4 regions of the Streptomyces sp. 840.1 genome follow, and region 3 is predicted to be linked to each of the others. Evidence: riboswitches for the same ligand, from Rfam matches in the RefSeq annotation. Region 3 holds a riboswitch; each other region holds the start of a gene.
The links. A riboswitch is a leader RNA that binds a small molecule or an ion and turns the genes downstream of it on or off. The one in region 3 is predicted to bind S-adenosylmethionine.
Positions count from the first base shown of each region.

Region 1: another riboswitch for S-adenosylmethionine. It lies ahead of EDD93_RS33855 (glutathione S-transferase C-terminal domain-containing protein); the one in region 3 lies ahead of thrC (threonine synthase).
Region 2: another riboswitch for S-adenosylmethionine. It lies ahead of EDD93_RS36580 (hypothetical protein); the one in region 3 lies ahead of thrC (threonine synthase).
Region 4: another riboswitch for S-adenosylmethionine. It lies ahead of EDD93_RS20510 (aminotransferase class V-fold PLP-dependent enzyme); the one in region 3 lies ahead of thrC (threonine synthase).

Region 1 is NZ_RJUU01000003.1:304,206-309,967, reverse strand. Features, by position in the region: gene EDD93_RS33860 (excinuclease ABC subunit UvrA) at 1-1,029, shown strand, start outside; gene EDD93_RS33855 (glutathione S-transferase C-terminal domain-containing protein) at 1,085-1,858, opposite strand; SAM riboswitch class IV at 2,105-2,250, opposite strand; gene EDD93_RS33850 (LLM class flavin-dependent oxidoreductase) at 2,824-4,044, shown strand; gene EDD93_RS33845 (NtaA/DmoA family FMN-dependent monooxygenase) at 4,065-5,438, shown strand; gene EDD93_RS33840 (LLM class flavin-dependent oxidoreductase) at 5,435-5,762, shown strand, end outside.
Region 2 is NZ_RJUU01000003.1:916,583-922,344, reverse strand. Features, by position in the region: gene EDD93_RS36595 (hypothetical protein) at 1-170, opposite strand, end outside; partial or broken gene EDD93_RS36590 (SAM-dependent methyltransferase) at 386-553, opposite strand; gene EDD93_RS36585 (phosphocholine-specific phospholipase C) at 848-2,914, shown strand; SAM riboswitch class IV at 3,068-3,177, shown strand; gene EDD93_RS36580 (hypothetical protein) at 3,227-3,619, shown strand; gene EDD93_RS36575 (cytochrome P450) at 3,823-5,118, shown strand; gene EDD93_RS36570 (cytochrome P450) at 5,115-5,762, shown strand, end outside.
Region 3 is NZ_RJUU01000001.1:1,746,603-1,752,364, reverse strand. Features, by position in the region: gene EDD93_RS08140 (DUF3263 domain-containing protein) at 1-139, shown strand, start outside; gene otsB (trehalose-phosphatase) at 173-1,030, shown strand; gene EDD93_RS08130 (trehalose-6-phosphate synthase) at 1,007-2,398, opposite strand; gene EDD93_RS08125 (glucosyl-3-phosphoglycerate synthase) at 2,485-3,435, opposite strand; SAM riboswitch class I at 3,589-3,753, shown strand; gene thrC (threonine synthase) at 3,771-5,063, shown strand; gene EDD93_RS08115 (MoaD/ThiS family protein) at 5,135-5,413, shown strand.
Region 4 is NZ_RJUU01000001.1:4,481,715-4,487,476, reverse strand. Features, by position in the region: gene EDD93_RS20530 (NYN domain-containing protein) at 1-317, opposite strand, end outside; gene EDD93_RS20525 (hypothetical protein) at 355-597, opposite strand; gene EDD93_RS20520 (rhomboid family intramembrane serine protease) at 759-1,496, shown strand; gene EDD93_RS20515 (Lrp/AsnC family transcriptional regulator) at 1,493-1,774, shown strand; gene EDD93_RS20510 (aminotransferase class V-fold PLP-dependent enzyme) at 1,848-3,224, opposite strand; SAM riboswitch class IV at 3,397-3,514, opposite strand; gene trpD (anthranilate phosphoribosyltransferase) at 3,625-4,689, opposite strand; gene EDD93_RS20500 (ubiquinol-cytochrome c reductase cytochrome b subunit) at 4,816-5,762, opposite strand, start outside.

The DNA.
Region 1 (5,762 bases), on a different contig from region 3:
ACGGCGGGCGGCACCGTCTGCTTCGAGGGCTCCGTCGAGGGTCTGCGGGCCGGCGACACCGTCACGGGGCGCCACTTCGACGACCGGGCCACTCTCAAGGAAGCGCCGCGCAAGCCCAGCGGCGCGCTGGAGGTCCGGGGAGCGGACGCGAACAACCTGCGCGGCGTCGACGTCGACATCCCGCTCGGGGTCCTCGCCGTGGTCACGGGCGTCGCCGGCTCCGGCAAGAGCTCACTGATCCACGGCTCGGTCTCCGGACTGGACGGGGTGGTGTCGATCGACCAGGGCGCGATCCGGGGCTCGCGACGGAGCAACCCCGCCACGTACACCGGGCTGCTCGACCCGATCCGCAAGGCGTTCGCCAAGGCCAACGACGTGAAGCCGGCCCTGTTCAGCGCCAACTCCGAGGGTGCCTGCCCCGGTTGCAACGGCGTCGGGGTCGTCTACACCGACCTGGCGATGATGGCCGGCGTCGCCACCGTCTGCGAGGAGTGCGAGGGGAAGCGGTTCCTGGCCTCGGTGCTCGAATACCGTCTCGGCGGCCGCGACATCAGCGAGGTGCTCGCGATGTCGGTGACCGAGGCCGAGGAGTTCTTCGGCGCCGGCGAGGCGCACACACCCGCCGCCCACCGCGTTCTCGGCAGGCTAGCCGACGTCGGGCTCGGCTACCTCAGCCTGGGCCAGCCGCTCACCACCCTGTCCGGCGGTGAGCGGCAACGGCTCAAGCTGGCCACGCACATGGGCGAGAAGGGCGGCGTCTACGTCCTCGACGAGCCGACCACCGGCCTGCACCTCGCGGACGTCGAGCAACTGCTCGGCCTGCTCGACCGGCTCGTGGACTCCGGGAAGTCCGTCATCGTGATCGAGCACCACCAAGCGGTCATGGCGCACGCCGACTGGATCATCGACCTCGGCCCCGGCGCCGGTCACGACGGCGGATCGCTCGTCTTCGAGGGCACCCCCGCCGATCTGGTCGAGGACCGCTCCACGCTCACCGGCGAACACCTCGCGGCCTACGTCGGAGCCTGAGGGGGAACGCCGAGGGCGGCCGCCCCGGCCGCCCCGGCCGACGCCGCCGGTGCGTTCAGCGCTCCGGCGGCTTCGGGAAGGCGGGGTGGCCGCCGAGGCGCTCCACGTACTCCTGGAGCCGGGGACGGGCGCCAAGAGTGCCGGCCGGGCCGAGATGGACGAGCGCCACCCACAGGTCCACATCCGCAGCGGTCAGTTCCTCGCCCAGCGCGTAGGGCCGCGGGGCGAGCGACCGCTCCAGCAGGTCCAGGGCCGCCGACCGCTGCGTACGACCCGCCCGGGGCGTGACATCCCGGTCCAGCAGCTCGCGAAGGGCCTCGATGTCCGCCGCCAGCTCCGGCGGCCGCAGCGCCGACGGACGGGCCTCGTCATGGCCCGAGAGCAGGCCCGCGAGATCGCGGAGGATGTCGGGCGTGTGGTTGCTGACGATGCGTCCGCTCCACCGGTCGCACAGCGCGGGCGCCGTCAGCGGACCGTCGTAGTGGTGCAACGTGGCCTCGTACGCGCTGCGCAGCGAGGCGAGCGCCTCGGGCGCCCCGGCGGGGTGCCCCAGGAAGGTGGTGGCGACCGAGTCCTGGAGACCGAGCAGGGCGAGAGTGATCGAGATACGCATCGACCGCGGACAACTCGCCGACAGGAAGAGCTCGTAGCGGTGCGGGGCCGGGTAGAAGCCGCCGGCCAGGCCGACCCCGATGCGGCTGTGGATGCGGGAGGACGGCACGGTCACCTTGGGACGGGGGTGCGGAACGCACGGACCCGGTCCGGACGGGATCGAGCCGCACGTGATCGAGTTGGCTGTGCTGGAACTGCGCGAAGCTGTCTCGGGCATGACTCTCCCTGTGGAGATCCCTGTGGGAACGAGGAAGCCACCGCCGCCTTGTGGGCACCGGCGACCGGATGGGGAACGACTGCGCTTCGGAAACCCGGCCCGAAAACGCGACAGCGCGGACCTGCCGTGCGGAGTGTCAGGTCCTAGTACGCGCTGGAGACACGCAACAGATCGATGTGCAGGCGCCTCGTCAAGCCGTTCCTGGACAAATCCCGCCCGTCCTGACTCCGGGGCTCGCGAGACGCGAGACCACGCTTGCCCCGCCACGCCGGCGGGACCCGGTCGTCACCCGGGGCACCCCGTCGCGGTGGAAGGGTTGCCTGCCAGCGGGCCGGGGCCGATGACCCCGTGAGCAGGACTGATCCCGCACGGGGGCGCTGACAATCGTGACCGTCCAGGCCAGTTTCCGTGCGCCACGTGACGCCGTCAAGGAGGCCACGGGGGGCATCTCGCCTGTTGGTCACCGGCGTTGACACTCCCCTTGACGCATGCATAACTTGCGGTGCGCAACGGCTCCGGTGCCGGCGAGAAGCCCGGATCATCCGGCCGGTGATACCCGCGCTGCGGGATGCCGCAGGAGATGACCGGACGGTGTCCGGCAGCCGCGAGGCCCCACGGGGCGGAATGGTGACGGTGAGAGCGATGCACGCAGCTGAAGGGATGGCTGCCTGGCGGTCCCGGGGCCGCGTCCTGCTCTGCGCGGACCGCGCCGTCGACCTGCAGCGTGTCAGCAGCGCGCTGTGTACCGCCGCCCGTCGCGTCCGCTGCCGAGGCTGACCGCCTTCCGGCGCTCTGACGCTCTGATGCTCTGACGCCCACCGCTGCCGCGGTGCGTCGTCCTCCCCTCCCTGGCCCCGCACCGTGCTGTGCGCCCGCGCTCCGTCGTGTCGTTCCCGACCGGCTCGTCGGCGCCCGGGGTCCGGGCCGGCTTCCGCCGTACGGTCGATCAGGAAGGCACCACCTCCGTGTCCTCGTCACCCTCTCCCCTGCATCTCGCCGTGGCCCTGGACGGCGCGGGCTGGCACCCCGCCGCCTGGCGCGAACCCACGGCCCGGCCCGGCGAACTGTTCACCGCCGCCTACTGGAGCGACCTGGTCACCGAGGCCGAACGCGGACTGCTCGACTTCGTGACCATCGAGGACGGACTCGGCCTCCAGTCCTCGTCCCGCACCGAGCCCGACGGGCGCACCGACCAGGTCCGGGGCCGGCTGGACGCCGTCCTCATCGCGGCGCGGATCGCCCCGCTGACCCGGCACATCGGTATCGTCCCGACGGTGGTGGCCACCCACACGGAGCCCTTCCACATATCCAAGGCCATCGCCACCCTCGACTACGTGAGCACCGGACGTGCGGGCCTGCGCCTGCAGGTCACGGCCCGGAGGCACGAGGCCGCGCACTTCGGCCGCCGCACCCTCCCCCCGTTCGGCGCCGGGGACTACTCCACCCCCGCCGGGCAGGAGCTGCTGAGCAGCCTGTTCGACGAGGCCGCCGACCACATCGAGGTGGTGCGACGGCTCTGGGACAGCTGGGAGGACGACGCCGAGATCCGGGACGTCGCCACCGGACGCTTCATCGACCGTACGAAGCTGCACTACATCGACTTCGAGGGCACGCACTTCCGGGTGAAGGGCCCCTCGGTCACGCCCCGGCCGCCCCAGGGCCAGCCCGTCGTCAGCGCCCTGGCGCACGCGACCGTCCCGTACCGTCTGGTGGCCCGCTCCGCCGACATCGGATACGTCACCCCGCACGACGCCGGCGAGGCCCGAGGCGTCGTGGAGGAGATCCGCACCGAACAGGCGGCGGCGGGCCGCGCCGAGGAGACCCTGCACGTCTTCGGCGACCTGGTGGTCTTCCTGGACGACGACCCCGCCGCGGCCGCCGCCCGCCGGGAACGGCTGGAGGACCTCGCGGGCGAGCCGTACACCAGCGACGCCCCGGTCTTCACCGGAACGCCCGCCGCACTCGCCGATCTCCTCCAGGACCTGGCGACGGCCGGACTGACCGGATTCCGGCTGCGCCCCGCCGTCGCGGGGCACGACCTCCCGGCGATCACCCGGGGCCTGGTCCCCGAACTGCGGCGCCGGGGCGTCTTCCGCCGGGAGTACGAGGCCGGCACCCTGCGCGGACTGCTTGGGCTCACCCGTCCGGCGAACCGCTACGCCGCCACCGCGACCTCGACCGCCTGAGCCGGAAGGACCCCCAGATCATGAGCAAGCCGCTCAAGCAGATCCATCTCGCGGCCCACTTCCCCGGAGTCAACAACACCACCGTGTGGAGTGACCCGAAGGCCGGCAGCCATATCGAGTTCAGTTCCTTCGCACACTTTGCCCGGACCTCCGAGCGCGCGAAGTTCGACTTCCTCTTCCTCGCCGAAGGCCTGCGGCTGCGCGAACAGGGAGGCGAGATATACGACCTGGACGTGGTCGGGCGGCCCGACACCTTCACCGTCCTCGCCGCGCTCGCCGCCGTCACCGAACACCTCGGCCTGACCGGCACGATCAACTCGACCTTCAACGAGCCGTACGAGGTGGCCCGCCAGTTCGCCAGCCTCGACCACCTCTCGGGCGGGCGCGCCGCCTGGAACGTGGTCACCTCCTGGGACGCCTTCACCGGGGAGAACTTCCGCCGAGGCGGCTTCCTCCCGCAGGACGAGCGCTACTCCAGGGCCAAGGAGTTCCTGTCCACCACGAACGAACTCTTCGACTCCTGGCACGGGGACGAGATCGTCGCGGACCGGCGGACGGGCACGTTCCTGAGCGACGCGAAGGCCGGAGCCTTCGTGCACAAGGGGCAGCACTTCGACATCGAGGGCCAGTTCAATGTCCCCCGCTCCCCGCAGGGACGGCCCGTCATCTTCCAGGCGGGTGACTCCGACGAAGGCCGTGAATTCGCCGCGTCGAGCGCGGACGCGATCTTCAGCCGCTACGCCACCCTGCAGGAAGGGCGGGCCTTCTACACGGACGTCAAGAGCCGCCTCGCCAGGTACGGCCGCCGCCCCGACCAGCTCCTGATCCTCCCGGCGGCCACCTTCGTCCTCGGCGACACCGACGCCGAGGCGGAGGAACAGGCCCGCGAGGTGCGCCGCCTGCAGGTCAGCGGCGCGACCGCGATCAAGCACCTGGAGTTCGTCTGGAACCGGGACCTGTCCGGCTACGACCCGGACGGTCCCCTCCCCGACATCGACCCCGACCCCGGCGAGCACACCGTCGCCCGAGGCCGCGCCCAGGTACGGATGTACCGCGACCCACTGGCCACCGCCCGCGAGTGGAGGGAGCGCGCGGCCGCCAACAAGTGGTCCATCCGCGACCTGGTCATCGAGACCGGAAACCGCCAGGCCTTCGTCGGATCCCCGGCCACCGTCGCCACCACGATCAACGAGTTCGTCCAGACCGACGCCGCCGACGGGATCATCCTCGCCCCGCACATCACCCCGGGCGGCCTCGACGAGTTCACCGACCGGGTCATCCCGCTGCTCCAGGAACGGGGCGTGTACCGGACGGAGTACGAGGGCGCCACCCTGCGCGACCACCTCGGCCTGGACCACCCCGACGACGCGCGCGGCGAGCGTGAGGCCTCATGAGGTTCCTCGCCGTCACCCTGATCGTGCACGGTCCGCACCCCGTGACAGGTGTGCGGAAGCCGACCACCGAGCGCTTCCGCGAGGTACTCGACAACGCGCTCCTCGCCGAGGAACTGGGCTTCGACGGCTTCGGCGTGGGGGAGCGGCACGAGCGGCCGTTCATCTCCTCCTCGCCACCGGTCGTACTCAGCCATATCGCCGCGCTCACCTCCCGGATCCGGCTGTTCACGGCCGTCACCACGCTCAGCCTCCTGGACCCGGTGCGCGCCTACGAGGACTACGCCACGCTGGACCACCTCTCCGGCGGCCGCCTCGAACTGATCA
Region 2 (5,762 bases), on a different contig from region 3:
GACACCACGGTCACCAGCGCGTTCGCCAGGGCCAGCGGCATCCGGTCGTGGAGCAGGATCAGCACCCCGCTGGAAGCGACCCCGACCCCGCCGCCGCAGACGACGAAGCGCACGAAGGCCGCGACAAGGGCGTGGGGCGTGCGAGTCGGCTGACGGTCTGGCGCGGTCACGAGCTGCCTCCGGAGGCTGTGGTGGGGCGGTAAGAAGATCTCACCCCAGAACCTACGGACCCGGCGTCCTCCCCACGACCCGGTTTTCCCCCGACCTTCCTGGGGGTTGTCCCCCAGGGGACAACGGGGCACTTGCGACGAGAGGGCGCCGGCGAACGTCCCCGGCGCCTGCGGTCCGGTGTGCGGTGCGGACGGCCGGCGCCGCTGCGGGCGCGTCAGGGCTTGCGTGCGAGGCCGCCGTGCTCGCCGATCTCCCGGGGGGCGGAGGACAGGGCGTCCGGGCGCCAGAGGGGGACGGAGACGACCCCGGGGTCGAGGAGTTCGAGGCCGTCGAAGAACGCCGCGATCCGGTCGACGGGGCGCAGGAAGCAGGGGACGGCGCCGCCGGTCATCCGGTCATCCGGGCGGAACAACTCCGCCGTCCCCAACGCAGGTGCCAACAACCCTGACACGTCCGGCGGTTCGTACCGGAGACGGGAGGGGCCCAGGTCGCTGAGGGCGGCTGGGATGCCGGACCCCTGTCGAGGCTGTGGACAGGATTTCCACCGCACCGTCGCCGACTGTTCGGCCGAATGCCACCGCGTGCACACCGCACGGGTCTTCCGTCGGCCCGCCGGTTCTGGAACACTCCTGTCGTTTTCGCCCTTATGTTTCCTCACCCCACAGAGGCCCCACTCATGGCAGAACTCAACCGTCGCCGCCTCCTGCAGCTCGCTGGAGGCACGGTCGCCTTCAGCGCGTTGTCGAGCAGCATCGCCCGTGCCGCCTCGCTGCCCGCGAAGGGCCGTACCGGCACGCTCCAGGACGTGGAGCACATCGTGGTGCTGATGCAGGAGAACCGTTCCTTCGATCACTACTTCGGCACCATGAGGGGTGTGCGCGGCTTCGGTGATCCGCGTCCGGTCACGCTGCCCAGCGGGAAGCCGGTCTGGCACCAGAAGGACGGACTCGGCAAGGAGGTGCTGCCGTTCCGGCCCCCCGCCGACGACCTCGGGCTGCAGTTCCTCCAGGATCTGAACCACGACTGGGCCGGCGGTCACCGGGCGATGAACAAGGGCGCGTACGACCAGTGGGTGCCGGCCAAGACGGCCACGACGATGGCCCACCTCACACGCGCAGACATCCCGTTCCACTACGCCCTCGCCGACGCGTTCACCGTCTGCGACGCATATCACTGCTCGTTCCTCGGCTCGACCGACCCGAACCGCTACTACCTGTGGAGCGGGTACACCGGCAACGACAAAACCGGCGGCGGCCCCGTGCTCGGCAACGACGAGGCGGGGTACGGCTGGAAGACCTATCCCGAGCGGCTGGAGGAGGCCGGGGTGTCGTGGAAGGTCTACCAGGACATCGGCGACGGGCTCGACGCCGCCGGTTCCTGGGGGTGGATCGACGACGCGTACCGGGGGACGTACGGCGACAACTCGCTCCTCTACTTCAACAATTATCGCAACGCCAAGCCCGGCGACCCCCTCTTCGACAAGGCGCGCACCGGTACCGACGTCAAGAACGGCGACGGGCTCCTCGACGACCTGAAGGCCGATGTCCGGGCCGGTACGCTCCCCAAGATCTCCTGGGTCGTCTCGCCCGAGGCCTACAGCGAGCACCCCAACTGGCCCGCGAACTACGGAGCCTGGTACATCTCACAGGTGCTGGACGCGCTGACCTCCAACCCCGAGGTCTGGGGCCGGACCGCCCTCTTCATCACCTACGACGAGAACGACGGATTCTTCGACCATGTCGTGCCGCCGTTCGTGCCGTCGGGCGCGGCGCAGGGACTGTCGACCGTGGACACCTCGGCCGACCACTTCCCCGGCGACGTCCGGTACGCGGCCGGGCCGTACGGGCTCGGCCAGCGCGTGCCCATGACGGTCGTGTCCCCCTGGAGCACCGGCGGGTTCGCGTGCTCGGAGGTCTTCGACCACACCTCCGTCATCCGGTTCATGGAGAAGCGCTTCGGCGTGCGCGAGCCCAACATCTCGCCCTGGCGGCGGGCCGTCTGCGGTGACCTCACCTCGGCATTCGACTTCAGCCGCACGGATGCCGCACCGGCCGAGCTGCCCTCCACGGACGGATACGCGCCGCCGGACGGGGCCCGGCACCCCGACTACGTACCGGTACCGCCGGTCTCCGGCCGTGTGCCGAAGCAGGAGACCGGCACCCGGCCCACCCGGCCGCTGCGGTACGCGCCCCTCGTGGACGGAGCGGCCGACCCCGGGGCCGGGAAGTACCGGCTCACCTTCAGTGGGGGCGACGCGGCCGGGGCGCAGTTCCTGGTGACGTCGCCGAACCGGGGCGACGGGCCCTGGACCTACACCACCGAGGCGGGCAAGTCGGTCTCCGACAGCTGGAACACGGCCTACTCCGGCGGAGTGACCGACCTCACCGTGCACGGTCCGAACGGGTTCCTGCGCGGCTTCCGTGGGCCCGGCAAGGCGGCCGGACCGGAGGTGACGGCGCGTCACAACCCGGCCAGTGGTGCCCTCGACCTGACCCTCACCCACACCGGTTCGGGGACCGTCCAGCTGACCGTGCGCAACGCGGACGCGTACGGCGGGGGCGCGCAGACCTTCGCCGTGCGGGCGGGCGCCACCGTGAAGCACACCGTTGACCTGCGGGGGAGCAAGCGCTGGTACGACGTCACGGTGGTGTCGGACGCGGACGCCACGTTCCTGCGCCGGTTCGCCGGACACGTCGAGACGGGCGAGGCCGGCACGAGCGACCCGGGCCTCGTCACCGGCTGACCGGCCGCCCCGGCGCCGTAACCGGCAGCCGGCGCGGAGTGTCGGGGGCGCACGGGCCGGGCCGGCCCGGCCCTGTGCGTTCCTGACTGCCCGTCGGCTGATTGGGCCCGGCGTGTCGGAGGGTGCCGCCGCGGTGCGTTAGGGTTTTTGCCGGGTCATGAGTTCCAGTGCGCAGCCCCGGCTTGCTGGACGGCACCCCGCTCCGCTGCGGGTGCTCCGGGTGACGACCTGCCCCGTGCGCGAGGTACGGGGAACAGCGGACCGCGGTGCAGAGCGCTCGGGGTCCATCATCCCCGGGAGGCGGGAATCACCATGCTGCGTCATCTCACCGAGCACGGCTCCGTGCGGAGCGAGGACTGCGACCGGTACGCCGCAGGCCATCAAGTGCACTGGATCCATGCCAAGAAGTGCCGGCAGGAGCCCGGTCAGGCCGTTGAGATACTGCTGACCGCCGGTGATGTCCGGGACGATGGGTGGGTCGAGCTGCGTGCCGCGTTCGACTGCGCGGGCAGCCTTCCTAGGGTGTGGACGCACGCTCCCGACGGGCTGCGGGAATCGCTCGCCGGTCACCGGGGGCGCGTGTACTGGCTCGCCCGGTGGCATGCGCTCAAGCTCGTCGACGGTGCCGACCGGGTCGCCGGACTCGTCAACGTCGCCTTGGAGAGCGGCGAGTTGTGCGGAGACCTGGCTTCCGGACGCTCGTAGCCGAGTGCGGCGGCTGCCGTCCCCGGGTGGAGACGGGGCTTCGACGGGGTGATCAATTGTCGTGACTTGTCAGCCTGTTGCTTCATTCGGGGCGCACAATTGATCGCCATTGACCGCTGTGGCGTCACATAACATCCTTATAGTGGACGTGCGTTGATCGCACGATCGTGACGCGTGACGTGTTCGCCACAGAAGTCAGGACGATGACGCGCCCATCCTCCACAGAGCCCGAGTCCGCCTCGCCCCCTCCAAAGTGCCCCGCGCACGCGGGGACGGGGGCCGTGCCCCTCAGCGGGCCCTCGTTCCAGACCGAGCCGCAGGCCGTCTACCGCGCCATGCGGCGGGACCACGGGCCGGTCGTCCCCGTCGAGCTGCCGGGCGGATTCCCCGCCTGGCTGGTCATCGGGTACCGCGAGCTCCATCAGGTCACCAGCGACGGTGAGTTGTTCCCCCGCGATGTCGGACTGTGGAACCAGTGGGAGCACATCCCCGACGACTGGCCGCTGCTGCCCATGGTCGGACGACCGCTGCCGTCCATCTACTTCAGCGCCGGGGACGAGCACCGGCGGCACGCGCGGATGGTCGGACCCGCCCTCGAAGGGGCCGACCCGTTCGAGATCCGCCGCCACAGCGAGCAGCTGGCCGACCGGCTGATCGACGCCGTGTGCAGCCGGGGCGCCGCCGACCTCGTCGCCGACTTCTGCGAACCCCTTCCCGTGCTCGTCCTCGCACGGCTGGTCGGCTTCCCCGACGACGAGGGCGCCGGCATCGCCCGGGTGCTGAAGGACCTGGCCGACGGCGGTCCGGGCGCGCAGGAGGCCCACCTGCGTTTCGGGGAGCACATGACACGGCTGGTCGCCGCGAAGCGTGCCGAGCCCGGCGACGACGTCACCTCGCGGATGCTCGCCTCCCCCGAGGCCTTCACCGACGAGGAGTACATGCTCGACCTGATGGCCATCACGGCCGCCGGGCACCTCACCACCGCCGACTGGATCAGCAACTCGCTGCGGCTGATGCTCACCGAGGACGAGTTCGCGCACTCGATGGCGGGCGGCCGGCGCAGTGTGGGCGAGACCATGAACGAGGTGCTCTGGGAGGACGCGCCGACCCAGATCCTCGCCGGACGCTGGGCCGCCCGGGACACCCGGCTCGGCGGACATTCGATCGCGGCGGGGGACATGCTGCTGCTCGGGCTCGGCGCGGCCAACACCGATCCGCTGATCCGGCAGAGCCTGTCCGGCGGCGGCCCCTGCGCCCAAGGGGGCAACGGCGCGCATCTCGCCTTCAGCCACGGCGAGTACCGGTGCCCTTTCCCGGCCCAGGAGATCGCGGAGACCATCGCGCGCACCGGCATCGAGGTGCTGCTCGACCGGCTGCCCGATCTGGAGCTACGGGTCCCCGTCCCGGACCTCGTGCGACGGCCCTCCGCGTTCCTGCGCGGGACCACCTCGCTCCCCGTTCGGTTCACCCCCGTTCGTACGACAGGAGACCTCTCGTGAACTGCCCTCACGCCGCCGCGCACGCCGCCGCCCCGAGCGTCGCGACCGTCGTCATCGACCCCATGGTCCAGGACCTGGACGGCGAGACGGCGAGGCTGCGCGAAGCCGGCCGGCTCGCCCGGATCGAGCTGCTCGGCGTACCGGCCAGGACCGTCACCCGCTATGACGACGCCCGCCGGCTCCTGGTCGATCCGAGGCTGGTGAAGGACCTCGACGCCTGGGGGCTGTGGCAGAGCGGCGAGGTGACGCACGCGTGGCCGCTCATCGGGATGATCGACGCCGGGCGGTCCATGTTCACCGTGGACGGCGCCGAGCACCGGCGGCTGCGGACCAAGACCTCGCAGGCGCTCACCCCGCGCCGCTTGGAGGCCATCAGGCCCGACATCGAGAAGTTCACCCAGGAACTGCTGGACGCGCTCGCGGAGGGCGGCAGGGACGGGGCCGTCGTCGACCTCAAATCGGTGTTCGCGCAGCCGCTGCCGATGCGGGTCGTCGGGATGCTGATGGGCGTGGACCCCGCCGAGAACGCGATGCTGACCAGGCAGTACAAGGCCTTCTTCTCGATGCTCACCCCGCAGGACGAACGCCTCGCCCTCCTCGCCGAGCTGGACGTCTTCTACGCCGGACTCGTCCGCGAGAAGGCC
Region 3 (5,762 bases):
GGAGCGGCTCGGCATCTCCCCGACCCGCTACTACCAGCTGCTGAACGCCCTGCTGGACGACCGGCGGGCGCTGGCGGAGGACCCGGTCACCGTCAACCGTCTGCGCCGGGTACGAGAGGCCCGCCGCGGCCGCCGCTGACCCCCGGGGCGGTGACGCCTATAGGCTCGGCCCATGGGCAGCCACCCGCACACCCCACCCCTGCCGACCCCGACGACCCCCGCCGGCCGGGAGGGCCTCGCCGCTCTCCTCGGCCGCCCCGACCGCGCCGTCATCGCACTCGACTTCGACGGCACCCTCGCGGACATCGTTCCCGACCCCGAACAGGCCCGCGCCCACGCCGGGACCGTCGAGGCGCTCGCCGCACTGGCCCCCAAGGTCGCGTCGATCGCCGTGATCACCGGCCGCCCGGCCGGCGTCGCGGTCCGCTACGGCGGCTTCGCCGGAGTGCCGGGCCTCGACCACCTCGTCGTCCTCGGCCACTACGGCGCCGAACGCTGGGACGCCGTGTCCGGCACCGTCCACGCCCCCGCCCCGCACCCGGGCGTCGCAGCCGTGCGGGCCGAACTCCCCGGCTTCCTCGACAGGTTCGACTCCTGGCACGGCACCTGGATAGAGGAGAAGGGGCAGGCGCTCGCCGTCCACACCCGCCGCGCCCAGGACCCGCAGGCCGCGTTCGACGCACTGCGCGGCCCCCTCGGTGAGCTCGCCGCCCGGCACGGCCTGATCGTCGAACCGGGCCGGATGGTCCTGGAACTGCGGCCCGCCGGTATGGACAAGGGCGTCGCCCTCACGCGGTACGTGCGCGAGACGGGCGCCGAGTCCGTGCTGTACGCCGGCGACGACCTGGGAGACCTGGCCGCGTACGCCGCCGTGGAGAAGCTCCGCACCGAGGGCCCCGACGGCACCCCCGGCCTGCTGATCTGCAGCGGCGAGGCGGAGGTGCCCGAACTGGCCTCACGCGCCGACCTGTTGCTGCCGGGGCCGGGAGCGGTCGTCGAATTCCTGTCAGCCCTGGCGCAGCGCCTCTAGCTGGTCCAGGAACCACTGCTGCGGCGGCAGCGCGGTGGCCGCCTCGGCCAGGCGCTCCGTGCGCTCGGCGCGCTCGTCGTCCGCCATCGTCAGCGCCTCGTGCAGGGCGTCGGCGGTGGCGGACACGTCGTAGGGGTTCACCGCGATGGCGTCGTCGGCCAGCTCCTCGTACGCCCCCGCCTCCCGCGACAGCACCAGGGCGCAGCCGTGGTCGGAGACGACGGGCACCTCCTTGGCGACCAGGTTCATCCCGTCGCGGATGGGGTTGACGAGCGCCACGTCGGCCAGCCGGTAGGCGGCCAGCGACCGGGCGAAGTCGTCGTTGACGTGCAGGACGACCGGGGTCCAGTCCGCCGTCCCGTACACCGAGTTGATCTCGTCGGCGACACGCTGGACCTCGGCGGTGTACTCCCGGTAGACCGCCAGGTCCTGCCGCGAGGGGTAGGCGAACGCGACGTGGACGACCCGGCCGCGCCACTCGGGCCGTTCGTCGAGCAGGGAGCGGTAGGCGAGCATCCCCCGGACGATGTTCTTGGACAGCTCCGTGCGGTCCACCCGCACGACCGTCTTGCGGCCGGGGCCCACCTGCTCGCGCAGCGCCGCCATCCGCTCGTCCACGTCCGCCTCGTGCGCGCGCCGGCGCAGGAAGTCCCCGTCGGCGCCGAGCCCGTGCACGCCGACGCGGGTGCGGCCGGTGCCGCCCAGGATCTCCGTGCAGCAGCCGATGAAGCCGTCCGCCCAGCGGCGGGTCAGGAACGCGGCCCGGTCGGCGCCGAGGATGCCGCGCAGCACCTGCTCCGCGATGTCGTCGGGCAGCATCCGGAAGTAGTCGACGGGCGCCCACGGGGTGTGCGAGAAGTGGCCGATCCGCAGGTCGGGGCGGAGCTCGCGGAGCATGCCGGGCACCAGCACCAGGTGGTAGTCCTGCACCAGGACCGCCGCGCCCTCGCCCGCCTCCTCGGCGAGCGCCTGGGCGAAGGCCAGGTTGTAGGCCTCGAAGGACGCCCACCGGCGGCGGAACTCCGCGTCGAAGACGGGTTCCACCGGGGTCTGGTAGAGCATGTGGTGGACGAACCAGAGCACCGAGTTCGCGATGCCGTTGTACGCGTCGGCGTGCACGTCCGCGTCGATGTCGAGCATCCGTACGCCCGGCTCCCCGACCCCGCGCCGTACCGCCTCGCGGTCGCCGTCACCGAGCGCGGCGCAGACCCACATCTTGTCGTCCACCGCGCTCAGCCCGGAGACGAGCCCGCCGCCGCCCCGTTTCGCGTCGAGCGAGCCGTCCTCCCGCAGGGTGTACGAGACCGGGCCGCGGTTGGACGCGACGAGTACCTGGGCGGCGGACTGGGGGGCGTGCTCGGAGACCATGCGCGGAATCTAGCCCGATCCCGAACTGTCCAAACGTGCGTACGGCGGCGTCTCGCCGCACCGCCTCCGCTCCGTGCCGCCCCGCGTCATGCCGCCCGGCGCGCGACGTACTCCTCGATCTCGCGCATCGGCGGCCGCTCCTCGGTGTCCACCGGGTACGTGTGCGGCACGAAGCCGTTCTCGCCGCGCTCGAACTGGGTCAGCGCGGGGCGGACCAGATGGCCGCGCGAAAGCCGCAGCTGGGCGGTCCGGTAGATGGCCGCCGCCATCCGGCCGAGCGCCCGGCCGTCCTGGTGGCGGTGGACGCGGACGCCGACGTCGACCTGGCCGAGCGCGTCCAGGCCGACGGTGTGCAGGGCGTCGACGAGCAGCCCCAGCTCCACTCCGTAACCGACCGGGAACGGCAGCTGTTCGAGCAGCGAGCGGCGTATGGCGTACTCGCCGCCCAGCGGCTGGACGAAGCCGGCCAGCTGCGGCCAGTGCAGATTGAGCAGCGGCCGTGCCACCAGTTCGGTGACCCGCCCGCCCTGACCGGCGGTGTCCCCGAGGGGACGGTCGTACATCGCCTTGACGAACTGCACCGAGGGGTCGGTCAGCAGCGGGCCGACGATGCCGGAGACGAAGTCGGCCGAGAAGTCCTTCAGGTCCGCGTCGACGAAGCAGACGATGTCACCGCCGGTCACCAGCAGTGACCGCCACAGCACCTCGCCCTTGCCGGGGACGGCAGGCAGCCGGGGCAGGATCTCGTCCCGGTGGATCACCCGGGCGCCCGCCTCGCGGGCGACCTCGGAGGTCGCGTCCGTGGAGCCGGAGTCGATCACCACGAGCTCGTCGACCAGCCGGACCTTCTCCATGAGCTCGCGCCGGATCGTGCGGACGATGTCCCCGACCGTCGCCGCCTCGTTGAGCGCGGGCAGTACGACACTCACGCGGCTGCGCCTCGGGTCGCCTCCCCGGGCGGCCAGGAGCTGCTCCAGCGGGCGGTCGGCGCACGACCAGGAACGCCTGGTCAGCCAGCGTTCGACCTCTTCCAGCACGGTCGATACTCCCTGTATGTGATCCATCTCGCGGTTCGGACGACTATCTCAACAGTCCGGTGCTTCGGTTACAGTCTTGAACAACGCAGACGGCCGTGGCATGCCGGGGTCCGTCCGCCGATAAACGCCTGGATCGATGATCCAGTGCCATAGCGCTCATCCAGAGGGACAGAGGGAACGGCCCGTTGAAGTCCCGGCAACCATCCCACCCCCAAGCTCTCGACTTCGCTCGAGCAGGGGGGACCCCCTTCCGCGAGGTCGGGTGGGGAAGGTGCCAATTCCGTCTCGTGGCGAAACGCGTCACGAGGAAGATGAGGAGAAAGGGCCTCGCCATCATGGCTGTTGAGACTGTTGCAGCATCTACCGAATCTTCTGTGGACCTCGGTCCCGCCGCGGCACTTTCCTGCCGCGAGTGCGGAGAGCGATTCGCACTCGGTCCCCTTTTCGCCTGTTCGAGCTGTTTCGGACCGCTCGAAGTGGCTTACGACCTGCCGACCGGTTCCCCGGACGAGCTGAAGAAGCGCATCGAGGCCGGACCCGACAACATCTGGCGTTACGCGCCGCTGCTGCCGGTCCCCTCCGACGTCGCGGACAAGCCGAACATCAACCCCGGCTTCACCAAGCTGGTCAAGGCCGACAACCTCGCCCGTGAGCTGGGCGTCACCGGCGGCCTGTACGTCAAGGATGACTCCGGCAACCCGACGCACTCCTTCAAGGACCGCGTCGTCGCGATCGCCGTCGAGGCCGCCCGTGCCTTCGGTTTCACCACGCTCTCCTGCTCCTCCACCGGCAACCTCGCCGGTGCGGTGGGCGCCGCCGCAGCCCGCGCCGGCCTGCGCTCCTGTGTGTTCATCCCGCACGACCTGGAGCAGGGCAAGGTCGTCATGGCCGCGGTGTACGGCGGTGAGCTGGTCGGCATCGAGGGCAACTACGACGACGTCAACCGCTTCTGCTCGGAGCTCATCGGCGACCCGCTCGGCGAGGGCTGGGGCTTCGTCAACGTCAACCTGCGCCCGTACTACGGCGAGGGTTCCAAGACGCTCGCGTACGAGATCTGCGAGCAGCTCGGCTGGCGGCTGCCCGACCAGATCGTCATCCCGATCGCGTCCGGCTCGCAGCTCACGAAGATCGACAAGGGCCTCCAGGAGCTGATCAAGCTCGGTCTGGTCGAGGACCGGCCGTACAAGATCTTCGGCGCCCAGGCCGAAGGCTGCTCGCCGGTCTCCGCCGCCTTCAAGGCCGGTCACGACGTGGTGCGGCCGCAGAAGCCGAACACGATCGCCAAGTCCCTGGCGATCGGCAACCCGGCCGACGGCCCGTACGTCCTGGACATCGCCCGCCGCACCGGCGGTGCCGTCGAGGACGTCAACGACGAGCAGGTCGTCGACGCGATCAAGCTGCTGGCGCGCACCGAGGGCATCTTCGCCGAGACCGCGGGCGGGGTGACCGTCGGAGTGACGAAGAAGCTGATCGAGGCGGGTCTGCTCGACCCGTCGCTCACGACGGTCGTCCTGAACACCGGTGACGGCCTCAAGACGCTGGACGCGGTGGCCGCCACCTCGCAGGCGACGGCGACGATCAGGCCTAGCCTGGACGCCTTCCGCGCCGCCGGCCTCGGCACCGCCTGAGCGGTCCGCCGCACCAGCTGAGAGGCTGCCGCAGCCTCCGACCACCCGTGACTCCAGGAAGGGCACCCACCATGAGCGTCAAGGTCCGTATCCCCACCATCCTCCGCACCTACACGGGCGGCCAGGCCGAGGTCCCGGCCGAGGGCGCGACCCTCTCCCAGGTCATCGAGTCCCTGGAGAAGGACCACCCGGGCATCGCCGCCCGTGTCCTGGACGACCAGGGCAAGCTCCGCCGTTTCGTCAACGTGTACGTCAACGACGACGACGTGCGCTTCGAGGGCGGCCTGGAAGCGGTCACCCCGGACGGCGCCGGCATCTCGATCATCCCGGCCGTCGCCGGCGGCTGCTGAGCCCCGGGACCCGAGCGGTCCCGCTTCGACGAGTCACCGCGATTGCCCTCTCCGCGACAGAAGCGGAGGGGGCAATTCTGCATGGTTGAGCGCGGTAGAGTGTGGGAAGACCCCTCCGCTGCCCGTGCCGCCCGCATATGAGAATGCGCCCGGCCACGACAAGATGCAGCCAAAGTGCCTGAGCCTCTTGCGCCATAAGTCGCCTTTGCCTGGCCCGACTTGCCCTGGAATCTTATGAGTTCCTCATATTCGGGCGTTCGGCGCTGCCCAGAATTCTCGTCCGATTGACCTGTTGCAGAGGGCAGTTGGGCAGATACATTCGGCCGCGGTCGACGCGTTCCGGCGCACG
Region 4 (5,762 bases), 2.7 Mb from region 3:
GGCGAGCCGGCCTCCAGGGCGGCACTCAGCTCCGGCTGGGTCTCCCGCAGCCGCTCACCGATGCGCCGCCGGAAGACGGCGTCGCCCTCCAGGGCGGCCGCCATCGCGTTCCCGGCGAACTTGGCACGCCGGGTCGGCGTGAACCGGGCGTACTGTCTGAGCTGAGCCGGGAGTTCGGTGACCGTGAGGCCGCCGAACGCGTCCGACACCAGCGCCACGACCCGGCGCCGTACACCTTCGGGCAGCGGGCGGTCGAGCATCTCCACGGCATCGTCGGCCGCGTCGTCCGACGCGGCGCCGCCGGCGGGCTGCTCCACCATCCGTCACCTCAAACTGTATGTCCGCACGGCCCCGTCAGGAGTCGGCACCCGGCCTGTCGACTAGCTCGATCTGGTCCACCGCGTTGCACCAACGGCAGCGCACCGACTCGATGGTCTCACTGACCACCTCGCGTTCTTCGACGCTCGACTCCCCGGCCAGGTCGAGATGGACGTATTCCACGACCTTGGAGGAGCGCGTCACGTCGAATCGCGTGAGGTTTCCGCAGAGCGTGCAGCGCCAGCGGGTCGCCTCGGTCGGCTGGGGAACCGTCGTCATCGTTGCGTCCTCTTTCGTCGGGCCTCGTGCTGCCACATAAGGATCTTCGCGGTGCGCCGTCGAACTGCGGATGTCCTGTCGTAACCCTACGGCCTCGCCGCATACCACCGGCACGGCGAGGCGCTCTGTCCGGTTCCCTCCGCTTGCGTCATGCTCTGTTCATGATCGATCGGCGGGCTGCGGCCGGCAGACTCCTGCGGGCGGCCACCTCGGGCGGGCCGCCGGTCACCTACGCCCTCATCGCCCTGTGCTGCGTGGTCTTCGCGATCAGCCCGCTCTCCGGGCTCGCCCCGGTGTACGGCAGCGCGGACGCCCTGCTGTCGGCCCAGGCCGGGTACTTCGAACGCTGGGGCGTGATCCCGAGCGAACTGTGGGACGGCTCCGCGCACGCCCTGCTCACCCCGCTCACCGCGCTCTTCGTGCACGGCAGCTGGCTGCATCTCCTGGGCAACGTGCTGTTCCTGTACGTGTTCGGAGCGATGGCCGAGGAGCGGATGGGCCACACCGAGTTCGCGTTCTTCTACCTCGGCTGCGGCTACCTCGCCCTGCTCGCCTACGCGGCCGCGCACGCCACGTCCGACCAGACGCTCGTCGGCGCCTCGGGGGCGATCTCGGCGGTGCTGGGCGCCTTCCTCTACCTCTTCCCCAGGGCCAGGGTCACCAGCGTGTTCCCGTTCCTGCTCTTCCTGCCGCTGCGCTTCCCCGCCTGGATCGTGCTGATCTTCTGGTTCGTGCTCCAGTGGCTGGCCGCGGAGGGCGCGGGCAGCGGCCCCGGCGTGGCCTATCTCGCCCATGTGGTCGGCTTCGCCGTCGGCTTCCTCTACGCGTGGGGGCGCTATGGGCGTGGGGCTAGAGTGAAGTCTCCAGCCACGGCCACCGAGGGAGAAAGCCAGCCGTGATCACCGCGATCGTGCTCATCAAAACCAGCGTGGACCGGATCCCCGAGATCGCCGAGGCCGTCGCGGCGCTGGACAGCGTCAGCGAGGTCTTCTCGGTCACCGGCACGTACGACCTGATCGCCATGGTCCGGGTGGCCAAGCACGACGATCTGGCCGAGGTCATCCCCGGCCGGATCAGCAAGATCCCCGGCGTCGAGGGGACCGACACCCACGTGGCGTTCCGTACGTACTCGCAGCACGACCTGGAGGCGGCCTTCGCCATCGGCCTGGACGGCTAGGGCCTGTCCGGCTGAACGCGTCCGGCCGGGTACGGGGCAGCTGCCCCGTACCCGGCCGGACGCGTTTCACGGCTCAGTGCTGGGCGGTGCCCCGGTCCGGGACGCAACGGCCGTCCTCGGTGCGGTACTTCCACTGGGCGCCCTCGCTCACCAGCTCCTTGACGGCCCGCACGAAGCGCTCGATGTGCTCGTCCGGCGTACCGGCACCGAAGCTGACCCGGATCGCGTTGAGCGACCGCTCGCCCGGCTCGGCCTCCGGCGCGCCGCACTCGCCGACGTCCTGCGGGTCGCTGCCGAGCAGGGTGCGCACCAGCGGGTGGGCGCAGAACAGTCCGTCGCGCACCCCGATGCCGTACTCGGCCGAGAGCGCGGCGGCGAAGTGCGAGCTGTTCCAGCCCTCCACCACGAAGGAGATGACGCCGACCCGGGGCGCGTCGTCACCGAACAGTGAGAGCACCTTGACCTCGGGGACCTCCGCGAGTCCGGCGCGGACCTCGGAGACCAGCTGCTGCTCGCGGGCGACCAGGCTGTCGAAACCGGCCTCGGTGAGCGCCTTGCAGGCGGAGGCGATGGAGTAGACGCCGATGACGTTGGGCGAACCGGCCTCGTGGCGGGCGGCGGTGGTGTGCCACTCGACGTCCACCCCGCCGTCGGCGCGCCGGGCGACCTTGCGGGAGGCGCCGCCGCCGGCCAGGTAGGGCTCGGCGTCGCGCAGCCAGTCGGAGCGGCCGGCCAGCACGCCGGAGCCGAAGGGCGCGTACAGCTTGTGGCCGGAGAAGGCGACCCAGTCGACGTCCAGCTCGCTGATGTCGACGGGGTGGTGCGGGGCGAGCTGGGCCGCGTCGAGGACGATCCGGGCGCCGTGGGCGTGCGCGGCGGCAGCGAGCTCCTTGACGGGCCACAGCTCACCGGTGACGTTGGAGGCTCCGGTGACGCAGACGAGCGCGGGGCCGTAGGGGTCGCGGTCCGCGAGGGCCCGCTCCAGCGTGGCGACGGCCTGGGCAGGGGTGCGCGGGGCGTTCAGGTAGGTCACCCGGGCATCGCGCCAGGGCAGCAGCGAGGCGTGGTGCTCGGTCTCGAAGACGAACACCTGGCAGTCGGCGGGGACCGCCGCCGCGAGCAGGTTGAGCGAGTCGGTGGTCGACCGGGTGAAGATCACCTGGTCGTCGGCGCGGCAGCCGAGGAACTCCGCGACGGTCACGCGGCTGGACTCGAAGAGGTCCGTGGAGAGCTGCGAGAGGTAGCCGGCGCCTCGGTGGACGCTGCCGTAGTACGGCGCGTACGCGGCGACGTCGTCCCACACGCGCTGCAGGGCCGGGGCGCTGGCGGCGTAGTCCAGTGCGGCGTACGTGACCTCACCGCCGGTCACCAGCGGAACCGTCACATCCTTGCCCAGAACGGGCAGCGGGGTACAAATGGACTGGTCGGCGGCAGCGGTGAAGACAGACATGACGAACTCCCGTAACAGGCAGGCGAATTCCGGCGCCTGCGGGTACGCGGCAGCACGGAAGGAAGAAAAGAGGGTGTGCGGAGGAGGGCCGAAAAGCCCTATCGCATTCGCTTGCTCACAGAGGCTCCCTGAGGACCAGGACCCCACGGGTGGACGCCTTGCGACGTCGAGGGGTCCGCGCTTGCCGCAGACCTCGCTGCCTACGGCCTGGTCTTCACCCGGGGCACCCCGCCACGGACGGAGGGTTGCCGGACAGCGGGCCGGGGCCGTAGTCGCTGTCACTCATGACCTGCGCAGCATCTTGCCATACGTGGGAGAACGCGCAAGGCGCAGTCCATGATCTGGACTGCGCCTCGCTCCGTGTTCCGTGCGTCAGGGCCGTGGGCTCAGGGCCGTGGGCTCAGGCGTTGCTGGCCGCGACCCATCTCTCCAGCGCGCGCCCCGCGGATCCGGAGTCGATGGACTCGGCGGCCTTCGCCATACCGGCGGCGAGCTGCTCGTCGAGCGTGCCGTCGCCCGGGTCGAGCGCGACCAGCGCCGCCGCCGCGTTGAGCAGGACGGCGTCCCGTACGGGCCCCGTTTCACCGGCCAGCAGCCGACGGGCCACATCGGCGTTGTACGAGGCGTCGGCGCCGCGCAGCGCCTCCACCGGCACCAGCTCCAGGCCGACGTCGCGCGGGTCGAAGGCCTGCTCGCGCACCACACCGTCGCGGGCCACCCAGACCCGGGAGGTCGCGGTGGTGGTCAGCTCGTCCAGACCGTCGTCGCCCCGGAAGACCAGCGCCGAGTTGCCGCGTTCGGCGAGCACGCCCGCGACGATGGGCGCCATCCGCAGGTCGGCGACACCGATGGCCTGGGAGCGCACCTGGGCCGGGTTGGTGAGCGGACCCAGGATGTTGAAGGTGGTCGGGGCGCCCAGCTCCGCGCGGGCCTTCGCCGCGTACCGCAGGGCGGGGTGGAACTTCACCGCGAAGCAGAAGGTGATGCCCGCTTCCTCGGCCACCTCGACGACGCGCTGCGGGGGCAGGTCCAGGTTGACGCCGAGCTTGCCCAGTACGTCCGAGGAGCCGCTGGCCGAGGAGGAGGCGCGGTTGCCGTGCTTGACGACCTTGGCGCCCGCCCCGGCCAGGACGATCGCGGACATGGTGGAGATGTTGACCGTCTTGGCCATGTCGCCGCCGGTGCCGACGATGTCGACCGTGCGGCCGGGCACGTGGATCGTGGTGGCGTGCTCGTACATCGCGCGGACCAGGCCGGTCACCTCCGTGACGGTCTCGCCCTTGGCGCGCAGGGCCACCGCGAAGCCGGCGATCTGCACGTCGGTCGCCTCGCCGCTCATGATGCGGTCCATCGCCCACGCGGTGTCGTCCGCGCTCAGGTCCTCGCCGCGCAGCAGCGGGGTCAGCACGCCGGGCCAGGTACGAGCCGCCACGCTGTCGCCGCCGACCGGGGTCACAACGTTCATGGTCCGCTCCTGGGGTCCACAGCCGATAAAGGGATGCGACCACCCTATCGAGCGCCGGGGACAGCGAAGAGCCCCGTCCATCGTATGGATGGACGGGGCTCCCGCTGTGGCGATCAGCTCAGGTGATCAGTGGTGGCCGTGGCCCTCGGTGATCTCCTTGTACTCCTCGGGGGACGCCTTGGGGATCTGGTTGTTCTCGCCGTAGAAGCTCTTGCTGAGCCTGGCGCGCACCTTCTCCACCGGCGACACCTTGCGCTTGACGCCGTTCTCGTCGACCAGCGGGCCGAGTTCGACCGGCGCGTACTGCTCGTGCGCGGTGAGGGTGTGCAGCTGGCCCTGCGACAGCGGCTCGTGGACCTCGACGAACTCACCGTGCGGCAGGCGCTTGATGAGCCCGGACTCACGCCCGTGCAGCACCTTCTCCCTGTCCCGGCGCTGGAGGCCGAGGCAGATCCGCTTGGTGGCGACGAACGCGATGACCGGTCCGACGAAGAAGAAGATCCGGACGAACCACGAGATCGAGTTCAGCGACAGGTGGAAGTGCGTCGCCCAGAGGTCGTTACCGCCGCCCACCAGACCGATGAAGTACACCGTGATCCACGCGACACCGAAGGCCGTACGGGTCGGGGCGTTGCGCGGGCGGTCCAGGATGTGGTGCTCGCGCTTGTCCCCGGTGACCCAGGACTCGATGAACGGGTACATCGCGATCGCACCCAGGATCAGCCCGAAGAGCACCAGTGGGATGAGCACGCCCAGGACGAGCGTGTGACCCCAGAGGTTGATCTCCCAGCCAGGCATCACTCGGACGAGACCCTCTGCGAAGCCCATGTACCAGTCGGGCTGGGCGCCGGTGGACACCTGGTCCGGGCGGTACGGGCCGATGGCCCAGATCGGGTTGATCGAGGCGATGCCCGCGATGACGGCGATGACACCGAAGACCAGGAAGAAGAAGCCTCCGGCCTTGGCCATGTACACCGGCAGCAGCGGCATGCCCACGACGTTCTTGTTGGTCCGGCCGGGACCCGCGAACTGGGTGTGCTTGTGGTAGAAGACCAGGATCAGGTGGCCCACCA